DNA from 3 places in the Glaciimonas sp. Gout2 genome. Region 3 is predicted to be linked to each of the others. Evidence: predicted binding sites of a transcription regulator. Region 3 holds the regulator's gene; each other region holds the start of a gene.
What was found. The regulator LexA, encoded in region 3, represses DNA repair genes until DNA is damaged. The targets are predictions, from matches to a motif close to ACTGTATNNNNATACAGT.

Region 1: the regulator LexA is predicted to act here: its motif matches at 1,714-1,731, upstream of QN379_RS22090 (DNA topoisomerase IV subunit B).
Region 2: the regulator LexA is predicted to act here: its motif matches at 3,919-3,936, upstream of QN379_RS06015 (3-oxoacyl-[acyl-carrier-protein] synthase III C-terminal domain-containing protein).

The regions. Positions count from the first base shown of each region.
Region 1 covers NZ_JASJXA010000067.1:785-7,021, forward strand. Annotated here, with positions in the region: partial or broken gene QN379_RS22080 (MoxR family ATPase) at 1-7, shown strand, start outside; gene QN379_RS22085 (vWA domain-containing protein) at 32-1,201, shown strand; gene QN379_RS22090 (DNA topoisomerase IV subunit B) at 1,869-3,857, shown strand; gene QN379_RS22095 (lytic transglycosylase domain-containing protein) at 3,857-4,705, shown strand; gene parC (DNA topoisomerase IV subunit A) at 4,733-6,237, shown strand, end outside.
Region 2 covers NZ_JASJXA010000005.1:148,202-154,438, reverse strand. Annotated here, with positions in the region: gene QN379_RS06035 (mechanosensitive ion channel family protein) at 64-1,224, shown strand; gene QN379_RS06030 (HD domain-containing protein) at 1,340-2,032, opposite strand; gene QN379_RS06025 (GlxA family transcriptional regulator) at 2,470-3,438, shown strand; partial or broken gene QN379_RS06020 (SDR family oxidoreductase) at 3,530-3,775, opposite strand; gene QN379_RS06015 (3-oxoacyl-[acyl-carrier-protein] synthase III C-terminal domain-containing protein) at 4,071-5,294, shown strand; gene QN379_RS06010 (methyltransferase domain-containing protein) at 5,640-6,237, shown strand, end outside.
Region 3 covers NZ_JASJXA010000081.1:789-6,782, forward strand. Annotated here, with positions in the region: gene priB (primosomal replication protein N) at 1-134, opposite strand, end outside; gene rpsF (30S ribosomal protein S6) at 187-579, opposite strand; gene lexA (transcriptional repressor LexA) at 855-1,529, shown strand; gene QN379_RS22715 (RNA methyltransferase) at 1,749-2,528, opposite strand; gene QN379_RS22720 (inositol monophosphatase family protein) at 2,861-3,664, shown strand; gene QN379_RS22725 (DEAD/DEAH box helicase) at 4,201-5,556, shown strand.

The sequences.
Region 1 (6,237 bases), on a different contig from region 3:
CCGTTAATGTGAAACATTCTGCGAAACTCTAATGCTGATCGATTTTTTCTACACACTTAAAAACGCCAAAATTCCTGTATCAATCAAGGAGTTTTTGATTTTGCTGGAAGCATTGCAAAAGCATGTGATCACGCCATCGCTGGATAATTTTTATTATTTGGCGAGAACGACATTGGTCAAAGACGAAGCGCACTACGATAAATTCGATAAGGCATTTGGATTGTATTTCAAAGGCATTCAGGCGATTTTTGATAAAAACCCTGAGATACCTGCCGAGTGGTTGGCACAGCGCATGAAGCGGGATCTGACGCCTGAACAGTTGGCGCAGCTTGAAAAATTTGGCTACGACAAGCTCATGGATCGCATCAAAGAGCTACTTGAAGAACAAAAAGGTCGTCATGAAGGCGGAAACAAATGGATCGGCACGGGTGGCACATCGCCATTCGGCCATGGCGGCACCAATCCTGAAGGCATCCGTATGGGCGGCAGCGGCGGCAATCGCACTGCTGTAAAGGTGTGGGAAGCCCGCGCCTACAAAGACTATGATGACGAGCGTGAGCTCAATACCCGCAACATCAAAGTCGCCCTGCGTCGACTGCGTCGATTTGCCCGCGAAGGCGTGGCGGAAGAATTAGCGCTGGACGACACTATTCGGGCCACCGCAAACAATGCGGGCTATCTGGATATCAGAATGCAGGCAGAGCGAAAAAACAACATTAAAGTACTGATGTTGCTCGATGTCGGCGGCAGTATGGACGATCATATTGCTCGTACCGAGGAATTATTTTCGGCCGCTAAGACCGAATTCAAAAACATGGATTTCTTCTATTTCCATAACTGCGTCTACGACTATGTCTGGAAAAACAATCATCGTCGTCATGCGGAACGGTTCCCCACCTGGGATATTCTGCGCAAATACAAACCTGACACCAAGCTGATTTTTGTCGGTGACGCTACCATGAGTCCTTATGAAATTTTGCAACCAGGCGGCTCGGTTGAATATAATAATGACGAAGCTGGCGCCGATTGGTTGCAGCGTTTCACTAATGCCTTTCCAAAATTCATCTGGCTAAATCCTGAGCCAGAAGGTCTTTGGCAATACCGGCAATCGGTAGAAATAGTGAAGCAGTTGATGAGCAATCGCATGTTCGGACTGACTATCGATGGGTTGGAACGTGGGATGCGATTGTTAAGCAAGTGATACAAGGGTAAATAACGCTGTGTTGAACTGAAAAACTCTGCCAGCTTGCTCGCTAGCTTGTTAGCGCCAATGCACAGATGGTGCGGCGACTTTTGGTGCAACGTATTCGATTAGTCTACGTACCGATAATCACACTCTTACGTCGTCGTAAAAGCGTGCAAAAAATGGATGTTAGACTGAGAAGATGCGCTAAAATCAATGGCTAGAGAGTATGTGTCTGCCATTCTTTTACCTCCACAGTCTTACGGCTTGTGATCAGTTTTCTAAGATGCCTGAATTATCCATCTTCGCCATCGAAGAGCAAACTTTCAATTTTCTGTCACGTCCATATAATGGGGGGAAGTGCTGAAAGCTAGCGACCAAAACTGTAGATTTTGATAATTTCATCAACACCACGGTATGGTCTAACCTATTTTCTTGAATGTTTACGTATTTTGAAGACGGTGGTTGTCATGACCCCCTTTCAGAAATTTATTAAAAAACAACAAGCGGCCGCATTTTAGCTGGTTCAAACTGTTTTTGCATCGAGAAACGACCTATTCTGGAGCTGCGTCGATTTTTTCATTAGAATGCGTTCTTGTAGAGATTTCCCTCATTTTGATATTACTTGTTTTTTGTCTTAATTTACTAAAAGACAAGTATTAAAACTGCACCCCAACTGAATTGCATGGCAACTAAAAAATCTCCGATTTCCGACTACAGTGAATCATCCATCCGCGTCCTAAAGGGACTGGAGCCTGTCAAACAACGTCCCGGCATGTACACGCGGACCGAAAATCCACTCCATATCATTCAAGAAGTGATTGATAACGCCTCCGATGAGGCGCTGGGCGGCTATTGCAAAAATATTCTGGTGACGTTAAATGTCGACGGTAGCGTCAGCGTCGAAGATGATGGCCGAGGCATACCCGTTGGTATGCACCCGGAGGAAAAAGTCCCTACCGTCGAAATTGTATTCACGCGCCTGCACGCCGGCGGCAAATTCGATAAAGGTAGCGGTGGCGCTTACGCATTCTCCGGTGGCCTCCACGGTGTCGGTGTTTCCGTCACCAATGCACTTTCCACGCGACTTGAAATCACCGTCTGGCGTGAAGGCGGCGTTCATCAACTGGCGTTTGCCGGTGGCGATCTCATTGAGCAGTTAAAAACCCGGCCCCAAACACGCGACGACAAAAAAAGCGGCACACGCGTTACTGCATGGCCAGACCCAAAATATTTTGACTCGCCCGCAATCTCACAACCGGAATTGCAGCGTCTGCTGCGCTCAAAAGCGGTTTTGCTTCCGGGCGTCAAAGTCACCCTTCTCAACGCCAAAACCAATGATAGCCAAACCTGGCAGTACGACCAAGGGTTACGCGGCTATCTGATGGAGTCGTTAGCGCAATCGTCTAGCTCTGAGCCGCTAATACCGCTGTTTGAAGGCGAACAATACGCCACTGCAGAAACCGACGGATTTGCTGAAGGCGAAGGTGCGGCATGGGTCGTGGCGTGGACTGAAGATGGCGGTATCGTCCGTGAATCGTATGTCAACCTGATTCCAACCTCGGCTGGAGGAACGCATGAATCCGGTCTGCGCGAAGGGCTGTTTGGTGCAGTGAAGAATTTCGTTGACATGCACTCACTGTTACCGAAAGGTGTCAAACTGCTACCGGAGGATGTATTCGCCCGCGTATCGTTTGTTTTATCGGCCAAAGTGTTAGATCCACAATTTCAGGGGCAGATCAAAGAGCGTCTGAATTCGCGTGATGCGGTAAAGTTGATCTCGACTTATACTAAACCAGCGCTAGAATTATGGCTCAATCATCACGTCGAATACGGTAAAAAACTTGCCGAGCTCGTTATCAAGCAGGCGCAAAATCGTTTACGTTCAACCCAAAAAGTTGAAAAGAAAAAAACCTCGGGTATTGCCGTGTTACCTGGCAAACTGACAGATTGCGAATCCAGCGATATTAGTCGTAACGAGTTATTTCTGGTCGAGGGTGATTCAGCTGGCGGCTCCGCAAAAATGGGACGTGATAAAGAGTTTCAAGCGATTCTTCCTCTGCGTGGAAAAGTGCTGAACTCGTGGGAAACTGAGCGCGACCGCCTATTTGCGAATAATGAAATCCACGATATGGCGGTTGCTATCGGGATCGATCCCCATAGCAAAAATGACACAGTCGATTTCAGCACGCTCCGTTACGGAAAGATCTGCATATTGTCAGATGCGGACGTCGATGGATCACATATTCAAGTGTTGCTGCTAACGCTGTTTTTCCGCCACTTTCCACAGCTTATTGATCGTGGGCATATTTGCGTTGCACGGCCACCATTATTTCGGGTTGACGCACCCGCCCGCGGGAAAAAACCTGCACAAAAAATTTACGCATTAGACAACGGTGAACTCACTGCGATCGAAGATAAGCTGCGTAAAGATGGCGTCAAGGACGGGTCTTGGACCATTTCTCGCTTTAAAGGTTTGGGTGAGATGAACGCCGGGCAGTTGTGGGAAACCACCATGAATCCGGATACGCGTCGCTTGCTACCCATTATGCTCGGGGCGTTTGATCTGGAGGCGTCCGAAAATCGCTTTAATATGTTGATGGGCAAAGGCGAAGCCTCAGCACGTCGGGCATGGATTGAAGAGCACGGCAACGAAGCCGAGGCCGACATCTAATGAAACCTTCGGCACACATACGTCGACTGATACTTTCACTGACTTTCATGTCAGTACTGGTCACAGTCAACGCACGTGCCGATATTTATGGTTTTATCGACGAGCAAGGCGTCGGGCATTTTGCTACAGAAAAGATCACTGACCGTTACCAGTTATACATGCGAGGAAATGCGACCTTTGACTCCTCGAATTTCTTCTCCCATAAAGACCAACGAGTAGTCGGCCTGGATTCAAACTTCACAAAGACGCCGCTATATCGCTATCTATCGCAACATGCCGGTACTAAAAAATTTGAAGCGATTGTTAATCAGGCCGCAAAAGAATTTTCCCTTGAACCGGCATTGTTGAAAGCTGTCATGGCAGCGGAATCGGGGTTTAATCCAGCTGCCGTATCGCCAAAAGGCGCGGTCGGACTGATGCAAATTATGCCCGACACCGCCGAACGTTACGGCGTCATTAGTGACAAGAAAAAAACGGTACAGGAAAAGTTAAGCGATCCACGCACTAACATACGTCTCGGTGCGCGCTATTTACGTGATTTGATATTACTGTTTCCGTATAAACAGGAGCTGGTAATCGCCTCATACAATGCAGGAGAAGGTGCAGTAAGGAAATACAAAAATCAGATTCCGCCCTTCCCTGAAACGCGTAATTATGTACAAATCGTGGCGCAGTTCTACCAACTATATAGACCGGCTCAAAGTCAGCATGCCATTGTGCAAGACGACAGTAATCATTTTGCAGACTCCAGCTTGAGCGATGCTGAACACAGCAACCGGCCTCGCATCCACCTGGTCATTCCCGGACGTAGAAATATGCCTGACGGTCTGCAACCCATCATCGAATAAACCAAACGAATAAATCTCTAAAACTTCATGACTGAACAAAACGATCTGTTTGACCTGCCGCCGCCTGACGGCGAACCTAATGAATCACTAACCCTCGCAACTTTTGCAGAACGCGCCTATTTGGATTACGCCATTTCGGTCGTAAAAGGTCGTGCGTTGCCGGATGTTTCTGATGGTCAGAAACCAGTTCAGCGGCGCATCTTGTACGCCATGAATGAGCTTGGCCTGAACTCAAACGCAAAACCGCGCAAATCAGCCGCCGTAGTCGGCGACGTTCTGGGTAAATTGCATCCACATGGCGATCAATCGGTCTACGATGCGCTGGTGCGCATGGCCCAGGATTTTTCCCTGCGCTATCCGCTGATCGATGGTCAAGGCAACTTCGGCTCACGCGATGGCGATGGCGCAGCGGCGATGCGTTATACCGAAGCGCGCTTAACGCCAATTGCCAAATTGCTACTTGATGAAATTGACATGGGAACGGTTGATTTTCAACCCAACTATGACGGCTCGACCGAAGAGCCAAAACTGCTACCGGGACGATTGCCATTCGTGTTGCTCAATGGTGCGTCAGGTATCGCCGTCGGCCTGGCGACCGAAATCCCATCACATAATCTGACCGAAGTTGCCAAAGCGGCTGTCGCCCTGATTCGAAATCCGAACATGACGCATGCGGAATTAATGGAAATGATTCCGGGACCGGACTTTCCGGGCGGTGGACAAATTATCAGTTCCGCAGCCGCTATTTCGGATATGTATGAAGTCGGCCGCGGTAGCCTTAAGGTGCGTGCGTGCTGGAAAATTGAAGAGTTGGCACGCGGCCAATGGCAAGCTGTGGTCACCGAACTGCCACCGAATACTTCCTCACAAAAAGTATTGGAAGAGATTGAGGAGATTACCAATCCCAAGATTAAGCTTGGTAAAAAATCGTTAAGCCCGGACCAGATGGCGCTCAAACAAACCATTTTGTCGGTACTCGACGCGGTGCGTGACGAGTCCGGACGCGATGCGCCGGTACGCCTGGTATTCGAGCCAAAATCGAAAAATATCGATCAAACTGAATTCACCAACATGCTACTGGCGCATACGTCGCTGGAAAGCAGTGCGTCGATCAATCTGGTGATGATCGGCGGCGATGGACGGCCGCGACAAAAGGGTCTGGGTATGATCCTGCGCGAATGGATTCAATTCCGTTTCGCCACCATCACCCGCCGTTCACAATTTAAGCTTCAAAAAGTAGAAGACCGCATCCATATTTTGGAAGGTCGCGAAGCGATCTTGCTCAATATTGACAAAGTTATCAAGATCATCCGTGAGTCAGACGAGCCAAAACCGGCGTTGATGGATGCGTTTAAGTTATCGGATCGTCAGGCTGAAGACATTCTTGAAATACGTCTGCGTCAGTTAGCCCGACTGGAAACCATTAAAATCCAGCAAGAACTGGCGACACTGCGCGATGAAAAGAAAGGTCTTCAGGATCTGCTTGAAAATCCTTCGTCATTAAAACGTTTGGTCATCAAAGAAATCGAGGC
Region 2 (6,237 bases), on a different contig from region 3:
CCCCGATAACACCGGTCAGGCGAGCCTTCCTGTATGCTTCATGTACGGAGGAAATATTTGCCTATGGATTTCAGCTTTTTGTCCGAGATACATCAGGGACCATTACGTTCGGGTCTGATCGCTCTTACTACCGCTTTCGTGGCATGCCTACTTGCCGCAATATTGCATCGCGCAGGAATTTTTCTGTTACGGCGTATAGCCGGTAATCGACCGTTTACGACCAATGCAACCATCATCGCGTTTCGTGCGAGTCAGATTTGCATGCTGCTATTCGCGATCCGAATAGTGCTAACCGGCGCGCCGGAAGATACGCCATGGCTAGTGCCTTTGTCTTACCTGACCTCGGTCGGCCTCATTCTTGCACTTACCTGGCTCGCCATGCAATGCATCAAGGCGGTCACTGTCACCGTAGTCAATCGCAACCCAGCCGACGTGATCGACAATCTAAAGGCGCGTCGAATCCTGACGCAAACCCGCGTACTGGCGCGCAGCGCACATTTTATCGTTGGCCTGCTCGGACTTGGTTTCGTCCTACTCACCTTGCCCGGAGCCAAACAATTTGGCGCAAGCTTGTTAGCATCTGCGGGCGTGGCTGGGTTGGTCGCCGGTATGGCGGCGCGACCGGTTCTTGGTAATTTTATTGCAGGACTACAAATAGCGTTTTCCCAGCCAATACGAATCGATGATGTTCTCATCGTCAAAGGCGAATGGGGACGCGTAGAAGAAATTACCGGCACTTTTGTTGTGATACGCATCTGGGATGAACGTCGCATGATCGTGCCACTACAATGGTTCATCGAGAACCCATTTGAAAACTGGACACATAATTCCTCCACAATTCTCGGCACCGTTTTTTTGTGGCTGGATTTTGTAGTGCCGGTACCAGCATTACGCGTCGAATTTGAACGCATTTGCAAGTCCTCGCCGTTATGGGATGGCCGGGTCTGTGTGCTCCACATAACAGATGTCAACGAACGGGCGATGCAAGTTCGTCTACTCACAAGCGCCCAAGATTCTGGTACCGCTTTCGATTTACGTTGCATCATCCGTGAAGAAATGATTTCCTTCATCGCCGCTCATTATCCACAGGCATTACCGCGCCTACGCACCGCACTTGATCCGATTGAAGTGAAATCGTCTGGCCGAAACAACACCGATCCGCTTGATACGATCATTGATGGGCCGCCACAGCAACAAAGCGATCAAATTGCACCCATTCGCTAGTCAACAAAAGCCATCGATTCAATAGCCTGGAAGACAGATCCCTTGTAAATGAGAAACCACGGTAATAGTAGCGTGGGCTAAATATAGAAAGTGGGTGCCATGGAAAGTCGGAAGATTAAACGCTCTTATGATGACCGGGATTGTTGCAGCAAATCCCATTCTGATTATCGTCGTTCCATGATGACTTAAGAATCAGGCTACAAAAATTGATGCGTTTATAAGTGGGATCTTTAAGTGCCAGTACATCGGCCTTGATATTGCCGAAAGTTGTCTCCGGTTTATGACGGGTACCTTTAGCAAAAGCATCAATAATATTATCTTTAAAATGCAGACCACGCGGATGCGCTTGCACAATCTGGTTTCGCTGCGCATCGGTAAAATCGCTATAGGCAAAACCCAGCACATCCATTTCGACACCCGCCGTGACCAGTGCCACAACAGGTTTCTTGTATTGTGCAATTCCCGGCGTAGTATGCAATGCGATGGCGTCCCACACCTGCTCAATATCAGCCTCGCCAATACCGTATCCCTTTAAAAAATCACGTGCGGCGTTTGCGCCATCCACTTCGAAGCGGTCATGTTTGCTACTATATGTCTCGATGAGCCCCATATCATGGAACATGGCGCCGATGTAAAGCAGTTCTGGATCGTACTTCAGCTTTTTGCGCTCTCCAGTCAATGCGCCAAATAAAAATACCCGAGTCGAATGATGAAACAATAAATCCGTTTCAGTGTCTCGAACCAGTTGCGTTGCGTCCCGCGCCATCCGGCTATCAGGAACGTGGATACCGGCGATAAAATTACTCATAAAATTCTCCAGATCGCACTGCGCTGATCAAGGCAGCGACAATGCGTTGTTCAAATAAAAAGTGGCCGACAATCATCACAACAGATACAAAAGACACCATAGTCGTGACAATTACACGCGATCAAATGTGGCAGAAGACGGCCATTCCTTGCGCGCCTGACTCTCTTAATGCTAGCGTGCAATGCAGTTCACTTTAATGGGAAGAATGCTTCGGTACAATGCGGAGCATGCGTTGAACACAGCCAACCGCACGCCTTATCCAGCCATCACCGATACTATGATTTCATGTAGTATTTCGTTCGGTAGCCAAAAAACTTTCGGACGTGGCGTGGCGTCCCCACCGACAATCAGCTACAAAATGATCTGAAAGTGCGATATTTCGCGACGCCGCCGCTCTACGTCCGACCGGCTATTTGACTCACTCAAGGGTATCTTCGATGCGAACTATTGCCATTGCGATTTTTTCTGGTGTTCAAGCGCTTGATGTTGCCGGACCGCTCGATGTTTTTGTTGAGGCAAATAATTTCGTTTCTCCCGGTAACGGCTATGCGATAACATTAGTAAGCGCAACCAAGGATGCCGTGCGCGCTTCGAACGGCATGCGTTTGCTTGCGGATGTAACGTTTGCCGAAGCCAACGGCCCCTATAACACCGCGTTAGTAGCAGGTGGACCCAAGCTACCAATTGACGCACCAGATTCGCAGCTAATCGCATGGTTAATTAATGTCGCTTCACGCTGCGAACGCTTTGGATCGATATGCACGGGTGCCTTTGCACTTGGCCACGCAGGGCTGATCAATGATCGCCATGTCACGACACACTGGCAAAATGCACCGCAATTAGCGCAACAATTTCCGCGTGCGCGGGTTCAACTTGATCGTATATACATTCGCGATGGAAATCTGCTAACCTCCGCTGGTGTGACGGCAGGGATTGATGGTGCGCTGGCATTAGTAGCAGAAGATCACGGTCCAAAGATCGCACTTGCGGTAGCAAAGCGCCTGGTCGTGTTTGCTCAGCGTCGGGGTGGTCAATCTCAGTTTAGTCCTTTCCTCGTTGCTCCCACAGACGATACATCGCCAGTCGCCAAGGTACAAATCTATGTGATGGAGCATATTAGAGAACGCTTTACGGTCGAAAAACTCGCCGAAGTGGCTGGTATGAGCACACGTCATTTTGCGCGTATGTTTTTGCAATTGACAAGCGTGACACCACATGAGTTTGTCGAACGCGCACGCGTAGATACGGCCCGCTATTTTCTTGAAAGTACCGATGACGCGCTGAAGGCGGTCGCATACGATTGTGGTTTTGGCAATGCTGATCGCATGCGCATTGTATTTAACAAGCGCCTCGGCGTAGCACCTCATGCATATCGGGCGAATTTTAGAAAGAATAGTCCTGATTAAGTGAATGGTTCGTAGACATCAAAGCAAATGCGACTGTCACTTTCTTACGCACTGCCTTGATACTTCAATCTTTGTTATCTGACGACTGACATCACTTCGCAGTCATGCAGATTCCGCCATCTAGACGAATGACTTCGCCGTTAAGATAAGCGTTTTCGACAATTGTGTTTACCAACCCGGCAAATTCTGCCGGCTTACCCATACGCGCTGCAAACGGTACTGTCTTACCCAGCGCATCTTGCACTTCGGTTGGCATACCCAACAACATCGGCGTTTCCATAATGCGAGGCGCAATAGCCATCACCCGAATACCAAAACGTGCCAATTCACAAGCCACGCAGCAGAAGACACCACTATCAAGGAGATAACGTTTCATTTACCCCCTTCAGCCACCATCAAAAATTCACGGCAATAATTACCTAGCCGACAAGTCTATCAGAAATGGCAACTGCATTCTCATTGGGTTTGCATGAAAGTCAAGCTGTAAAACATTCCAGTTTCCGATGCTAGGCTTGAGCAGCAAGCTTAGGCGTGGTTCATAGCTACTCCAAAAAATTAAGTGAATCGACAAAATTTTTCTTAAGTTTAAGTTTCAGGCATTCAAGATTAATTTCTTAAGCGAGGAGTGAAGAATGACCACAACTTCCATAATAATTGCTCAACTTTCTGATTTTACAGTTGTCATGCCTCATGCCACTTATGATCAGGATGATATCTTATGTTGGCTGGCGGCTGCCCATGCGCGCGTGGAGACTCTACGGACACCGAAGGAAAATGGAGAAATTAAAGAATCATGGGATCAACTTAATTCTAAAATGCGCAAGAGTTTTGAGCTCTTCGGTTGTAAAAAATCGCGGATTTCCACTCGCTCTTTTGATGTCCTCGATGTAGGAAATATTAAGTGGGATGAATTGCGCTTATACAACTTGAATTTGCCTCAGGGAGATATTCCTACAACTTCCCTTTATGGAAAAGACATGGGGCAAAGAACGAAATTTTTCCGAGAAAGATCGCGCTCTCTTTTTCATAGATTTTTCCCTCAAGAGTCTCATCCACCTGAACATATTATTCATGTGAGTTGTACCGGCTACTTTTCACCGAGTCCGGCTCAAAGTCTCGTAAATCTTAATAGATGGATGAAAAAAACAAATGTCACCCATGCCTATCATATGGGTTGTTATGCTTCCATTCCCAGTATTCGCCTCGCCGAAGGGTTGCTATCGGCATTGCAAAAAAAGAAAAATTCCCCATCAGCGGGCGTTAATACGATCGACATTGTTCATACAGAAATGTGCAGTCTCCATGTCAATCTTACTGATCACTCACCAGAGCAAATAGTGATTCAAAGCCTTTTTGCGGATGGCCATATAAAATATTCTTTGCAGCCATTTGATGCTGAATCGAAGAATACTTTGGCACTCATCGTGATCAAGGAAGAAATCATTGAAGACACAGAAGAACTGATGACATGGTCACCTGATAGTTGGGGGATGACAATGACGCTTTCCAGAGAGGTTCCTAAAAAAATAGCCAAGCATGTTTTGACTTTTGTTTCTGAAATGCTTAGTGAGGCTCAGCTTCCCATAAAAGAAATTTTTCAAAATGGTATTTTTGCCATTCATCCTGGAGGTCCAAAAATAATTGATTCGGTTCAGTCTTTGCTCGGATTAAGGGAAGATCAGGTTCAACATAGCCAAGAAATTCTTTTTTCTCGCGGGAATATGTCTTCGGCGACTCTTCCCCACATTTGGAAAAATTTAGTAGAGGATGCAACTATATCTAGCGGGAAAATCATTGTTTCCCTCGCCTTTGGCCCAGGTTTGACAATATTTGGTTCTGTGATGAGAAAATCCTGATTTGCCGGAATAGCGTTCTGGCGCAGACTCCCACGAAATGTTGGCGTCTGGTTTCAATTTTTCCAGGCGATGATGAAGACTGCCATAACTGACATTTTGCTAAAACTGCTCCCTTGATTTTTTTAAGCAGCCTCTTTTGGAATAAAGACCATCATGCCGGCTCGATCTCGCCTATTTTTTGTGAACTGCAAAGACATGGAAGGCTTCTCGGCAGGCTATTTAAAATCCCAAACGGCTGTGGATCGAACAGAGTCGCCCAATTTGGAAAATCCGTAGACTGCCGCTTTTGAGAAAATAAATTCAGAAACGCGTAAAAGCTGTCTTTTAACCTGATCAGGAAAATCTATGGATATCTCAAAGCGGAGCTACCAAAAAGAATTGCTCGACGGTGACGGGATTGCCTTTAAAGATATTGAAAAGACTATGCAGGAACTGGATTTCATCAATACGTGGCTCGGCGGTCACGCTATCAGCCTATCCGGGCTTAAGCAATTATTAAACAACAGAAAACGGGTGACTATTTGCGAGATCGGCTGTGGTGGCGGTGACAACCTGAGGGTACTCAGCAAGTACTGCAAGCAGCGGCAGATTGAGGTGAGCGTAACCGGTATTGATAGTAATGCGTATTGTATAGAAGTAGCCCGGGGGAAATGGCAGGGAGAAAATGCAAAGTGGATACACTCGGATTACCAAGATGTTCTTTTCGGTGAAGAAAAGCCGGATATCATTTTTTCTTCTTTGTTCTGCCACCACTTTACGGATGAGGACTTGGTGTTCATGTTAGGGTGGATGAGAGGAAAAGCAAGAGTCGGCTGGTATATCAACGATTTGCACCGACACCGTATAGCGTATTACGCCATACGGTGGTTGACCGGATGGTTGTCAAGCTCTTATCTGGTAAAAAATGATGCCCCGGTATCCGTCCTGCGGGGTTTTACGCAAA
Region 3 (5,994 bases):
ATACCCGCTTCATGTGGTGACGAACGACTCAGCAATATTGCTGAAACGATCGGGATACCCGCTGGCGTATAACGCAATACTTCGCGCTCTGCGATTTCGGCAACCAATTGAAGCGCGTTGTTGAGTTGATTCACTCCGGTCTATTTGGAAAATGGTGACGCAATGAATGCAAGTTAATCGGCAAAATTAGGCGGCTGCCGGGGCTGATGCTGGCGCAGCTGGTGCTTCAGTACGATGGCTTTTAGCAGCATCTTCCTTTTGCACAGCCTTCATCATTGGCGATGGGCCAGTTTCAGCTTTTTTCAGCTTGACCGTCAGGTGACGCAAAACAGCATCATTGAACTTAAAGCCAGTTTCGATTTCGGTCAGTGTTTCGCTGTCGCATTCGATGTTCAAGCAAACATAGTGTGCTTTTGCCAATTTTTGGATCAGGTAAGCCAATTGACGGCGACCCCAATCTTCAACGCGATGAACGATACCGCCACGTGTAGTGACAATACCCTTATAGCGTTCGATCATTGCAGGCACTTGCTCGCTTTGATCCGGATGGACGATAAACACGATTTCATAATGACGCATGTAAGCTCCTTTTTGGACTGTTGAAAATAGCCCACCCCGGCGTCAAGACGAGTGTGGGAAGAGGAAAGTCGATAACTATACAGTGAAATCCTTCAAAACTCAATGCTCAATACACATGATCGTCATACAGACAAATAGATTGTCAAATTTACTTGCATTCAACTGAATACTGTACAAAAATACAGACTGTTTATATACACAGTTCGCCGGTGGCATAAATCGCAGCATGAACGCCATATTCTCGCACCAGCCCTTATTCGACAACCGCTATCAATATGATCAAATTAACTGCACGCCAACAACAAATACTTGATCTCATCAGGGATGCTATTGAGAACACGGGTTTCCCTCCGACTCGCGCTGAAATCGCATCCGAGTTAGGATTTCGCTCAGCCAATGCAGCTGAAGAGCATTTGCAGGCGCTTGCACGCAAAGGCGCCATCGAAATTTCGCCGGGGACGTCTCGCGGAATACGGCTTCTTGCAAAAGGCCCTAGCCCGACTAGTAAGCGCAATAATGATGACATCGGGCAGCAATTTACCTTACCCCATCCTGCATTAATGCAACTCAATCTTCCATTGGTGGGACGCGTGGCTGCCGGATCACCAATCCTGGCACAGGAACACGTTCAGGCACGATACAACATTGATCCTACCTTTTTTAGCGATAAACCGGATTACTTGCTGAAGGTACGCGGCATGTCTATGCGTGATGCCGGTATTCTTGATGGGGATCTACTAGCTGTCAAAAAAACGGAATCAGCGAGAAACGGTCAAATAGTCGTAGCACGACTGGGCGATGACGTCACCGTCAAGCGATACAAAAAAACTGGCTCTTCGATACAACTACTACCAGAAAATCCAGAATTTGAACCGATCATTGTCAGCGAAGATCAAGATGACTTTGCGTTAGAAGGCTTAGTGGTGGGATTAATGCGGAACTGGGGCTAATCCTTAAAAATGCAATTATCGGCTCGATCAGAGCTGATAATTGCAAGCGTATCAAGGCGCACTTTTTAATGAAGACGTAAGCTAATTAACCTAAATAGCGCATTTGAAAGCCCCTCTCAGGATGAAAAGCGGCATCTCTTAGCGTTAATCAAAACTACTCAAAAATTCCTTAATTACTTTTGAAGCAATAATTTTTAACACCCGGAAAAAATTTCTCCATCAATCAAGACGCCGCCGCTTAGTCAAAATCTGATTAGCGATACCGCGCAAAATATTCACCTCTTCAGTTTCCAACCCTGCGCGTGCAAACAAACGCTTCAGGCGTGGCATCAATTTTTTCGGATGTGCCGGATCGAGAAAATCGATTTCAATCAGTGCTTTTTCCAAATGGGCAAACATACCTTCAATCTCAATCAGATTAGCGGTATCGCCGTGAAATCCGATCTCGTCACTTGACTCACTCTCGCCAGGCGGTTGTTCAGCGCTAGCCGCGACCCGAAACTCATAAGCTAATACTTGCACCGCTTGCGATAAATTTAAGGAGGAATAATCGGGATTCGCCGGAATGTTAATTAATACATTACATTTCTCGACGATTTCATTCGGCAAACCATAGCGCTCGCTTCCAAATAATATTGCCCCAGTCAGGGTTTTATCTGTCGCTAGTTGCGCCGCCACCGCTCTTGGTGCCATCACAGGTGGAGAAAACTCGCGGAGGCGCGCACTTAGCGCAGCTGCATAATTGCACCCGATCAAGGCCTGTTCGACAGTCTCGACGATTCTGGCTGACGATAGAATATCTTGCGCACCGCTTGCTAATGCAATTGCCTCATCACGCTGTAAAACGTCCGGATAGCGGGGATTCACCAGGACCAGCTCGGAAAATCCCATTGTTTTAATAGCACGTGCAGCTGCGCCAACATTGCCGGGACTACTGGTATCAACCAGTACAAAGCGTAGGCGATTGAAAAGAGACGTGTTGGTTTTTGTCAGGTTCATTTAAAATAGCGTCATTCGCAGGTTAATTTTCAGGAAACGCTGATGTTTAGTGTCTTGGAGTATTAGCCGGGAGCCTGTCGGTCTGACCGGATCAAAGTGAAAAATGCACTGAACGAGGACAGATTTTGCCAGATTCGCAGCACCGATAGCCAGCTATTGGTCGAGAAACTGATGAAACATGACCTGACCAGATCATTTTTCAGCCGATTCCGCATAGCCCGTCAGGCCCTTGTTACCGTCAAGACGGCCTGCATCGCTCATTATTAATAATATAGGTTGGTTCTGTTCCCATTAGGCACAGTGCCGCCATTTTAACGGAACCGAATCCAGATATGCATCCTATGCTCAATACGGCCATCAAGGCCGCCCGTCGTGGTGCCGCAGTCATTTCGCGCGCCTCCTTCGATCTCGACCTGCTTCAGGTAGAAAAAAAAGCACATAACGATTTTGTCACTGAAGTTGATAAAAATGCCGAAGCGGCAATTATTGACATTTTGAAGAACGCCTATCCAGACCACGCCATATTGGCCGAAGAGTCCGGTGCGTCCGACAATCTACATGACGAAAACGAAAACGTCTGGATTATCGATCCAATCGATGGCACTACCAACTTCATCCATGGCTTTCCACAATACTGCGTGTCGATTGCGTTACAGCATCGTGGACAAATTACCCAAGCCGTCATCTATGACCCAACTCGTAATGATTTATTTACCGCTAGCAAGGGCGCTGGCGCTTACTTAAATGAAAAACGTATCCGTGTCAGCAAACGCACTCGCATTGCAGATGGCTTGATTGGAACCGGCTTTCCTTTCCGCGAGACCGAAGGGCCGGTCATGGACGAGTACATGAAAATGTTCCGCGTAATGACACAAAACTGCGCTGGTCTGCGCCGCCCCGGCTCGGCTGCGCTCGATCTGGCATACGTTGCAGCGGGTCGCCTGGATGGTTTTTTTGAAAAAGGTTTAAAACCGTGGGACATCGCGGCTGGTACTTTGCTGATTACGGAATCTGGCGGTATCGTCGGTAACTTTGTTGGGGATTCTGATTACCTCTACAAAGGCGACGTATTGGCTGGCAACCCTAAAATATTCGCACAATTGGTTAGTTTATTATCGCCATACGCAAAAAAGTAGAAAAAAACTGAATGGCATCCTATCCTAAAGATGAGGCCAGAATGTCACAAGGGAATAGGTTCAGGGATATCACTAAAGTGGCGTGATTTGAACCAACTGATCGACTCAAATGATCGACGCCTCTGACGGCATCATATGTTTTTATATGATGCCGTTTTCACATCAAAAGCGCCAAATGTTTTGTGATATTTAGCTGCCAATCACCGTGCGATGCGATGAAGGTCGATGGCAATTCAATCACTATTGAAAAACACTAACGATAAAAATTTCGCTACACTTTTAATGACTGAGAGAGAAATCCAAAAATTTCGAACGATGCCGCGCAAACGCGCGGTTTGTTGTTGTTCGCTGTTATACTTCTGCCTTATGCGGCCATTCACCAGTCAAGTGTCGCCGTAAGGGAGCGAGAAAAGTTTAGTTCAGAGGGCTTTTTAGCTGTCTCAACAATTGCTTGCTAGTTCCTGAATTCATTAATCCCGTTTGCCTGCGACTGGCGCCCGAGCGGCGACAGGCCGATATTCTTCTATTGAGCTTCCATGTTATTTTCTGAACTCGGCTTGTCCGATGCCATCGTTCGCGCTGTTACCGAGCACGGCTACACAACGCCTACTCCAATTCAAGCGCAAGCAATTCCTGCCGTGCTAGCTGGCGGAGATTTGCTTGCGGGCGCCCAAACCGGCACCGGAAAAACCGCTGGCTTCACCTTGCCCGTCCTGCACCGCCTGGCTACTTCGCCAACAAACCCGACTGGTTCCCATCGTCCAATTCGCGCACTGATTTTGACGCCGACTCGCGAACTCGCGGCACAAGTCGAAGAAAGCGTGCGTTTATACGGTAAATATTTGCCGTTAACTTCAGCGGTTATTTTTGGCGGTGTTGGCATTAATCCGCAAATCAAAATTTTGAAACATGGCGTTGATATCCTGGTGTGCACACCAGGCCGATTACTCGACCACATGCAACAAGGTACGGTTAATCTGACGCATGTTGAAATTTTGATCTTGGACGAAGCCGATCGTATGCTCGATATGGGTTTCATCCGCGACATTAAAAAAATTCTTGCCGTGCTACCGAAGAAACGTCAAAACTTATTGTTCTCCGCGACCTTCTCGGACGACATCAAGATATTGGCTGATAACTTGTTGAACTCACCAGCGATGATTGAAGTTGCCCGCCGCAACTCCACTGTCGAGGTCATCCAGCAAAAAATACATCCAGTTGATCGCGATAAAAAACATCCGTTACTAGCACATCTGATTAAGGCTCATTCTTGGCGCCAAGTGCTAGTGTTTACCCGCACTAAACATGGCGCAAACAAACTGGTCGAACAACTTGGTAAAGACGGCATCAGCGGTATGGCAATTCATGGCAACAAAAGCCAATCTGCACGCACCAAAGCACTCGCCGAATTTAAAGACGGTAGTTTGCAGGTGTTGGTCGCTACCGACATTGCAGCACGTGGAATTGATATCGATCAACTGCCGCACGTGGTTAATTATGATCTACCAAATGTTCCCGAAGATTACGTCCATCGCATCGGTCGCACCGGTCGTGCTGGCGCCACTGGCGAAGCCGTATCATTGGTATGCGTGGATGAACATCAAATGTTGAAAGACATTGAAAAGCTGATCAAACGCGAATTGCCAAAAGAAATTATTGCCGGTTTTGAACCAGATCCACATGCACGCGCACAGCCGATTCAATTGCGTAGTGGTGGCGGTGGCGCAGGCAACGGCAATCGTGGCGGTGGCGGACGCACACAAGGTCAACGCACAGCTGGCAAAGCACCCGCCTCTGGCGCAAAACCAAACACGGGTCCGGCCAGAAGCAGCAATGCCAATTCGCAAGCTCGCCCTGCAGCACCGCATCGCTCAGGTGGCCGTGGTCGCTAAGTAGTCTTTATATTCTGTGGCTGTCACAATGGCCGCGTCATTTTTCCTACGAAAATGACGCGGCCATTTGTATATTAAATTACCAAAAAGCGCTGTGCCATTTCTCTGTCTTATATTTGTTAATGTGACTTTCTTCAATTTAAAAGACATTGCGATACTCAATCGCCTGCGCTAAATGCCGCGGATGCAATCTCAAATTTATAGTGTAATTGACGACGCGCAACGATTCAGCATACTCAAGCATTTTTTTACATAGGCGTAATTTGAGGACAGCTAATCTAATCGTATGATGGCTGGCAATTTGAATGAAACGAGTGGGTGACTTTGAAGGAAACGCGGACGAGATTAAGGCGCTTCAAACGCTCAGCAACGGTAAGCGTATTCCCACGGCCGTCTCGATAAATTCCGGCAGAGAAATTCAATCGGCAAGAATTAGCG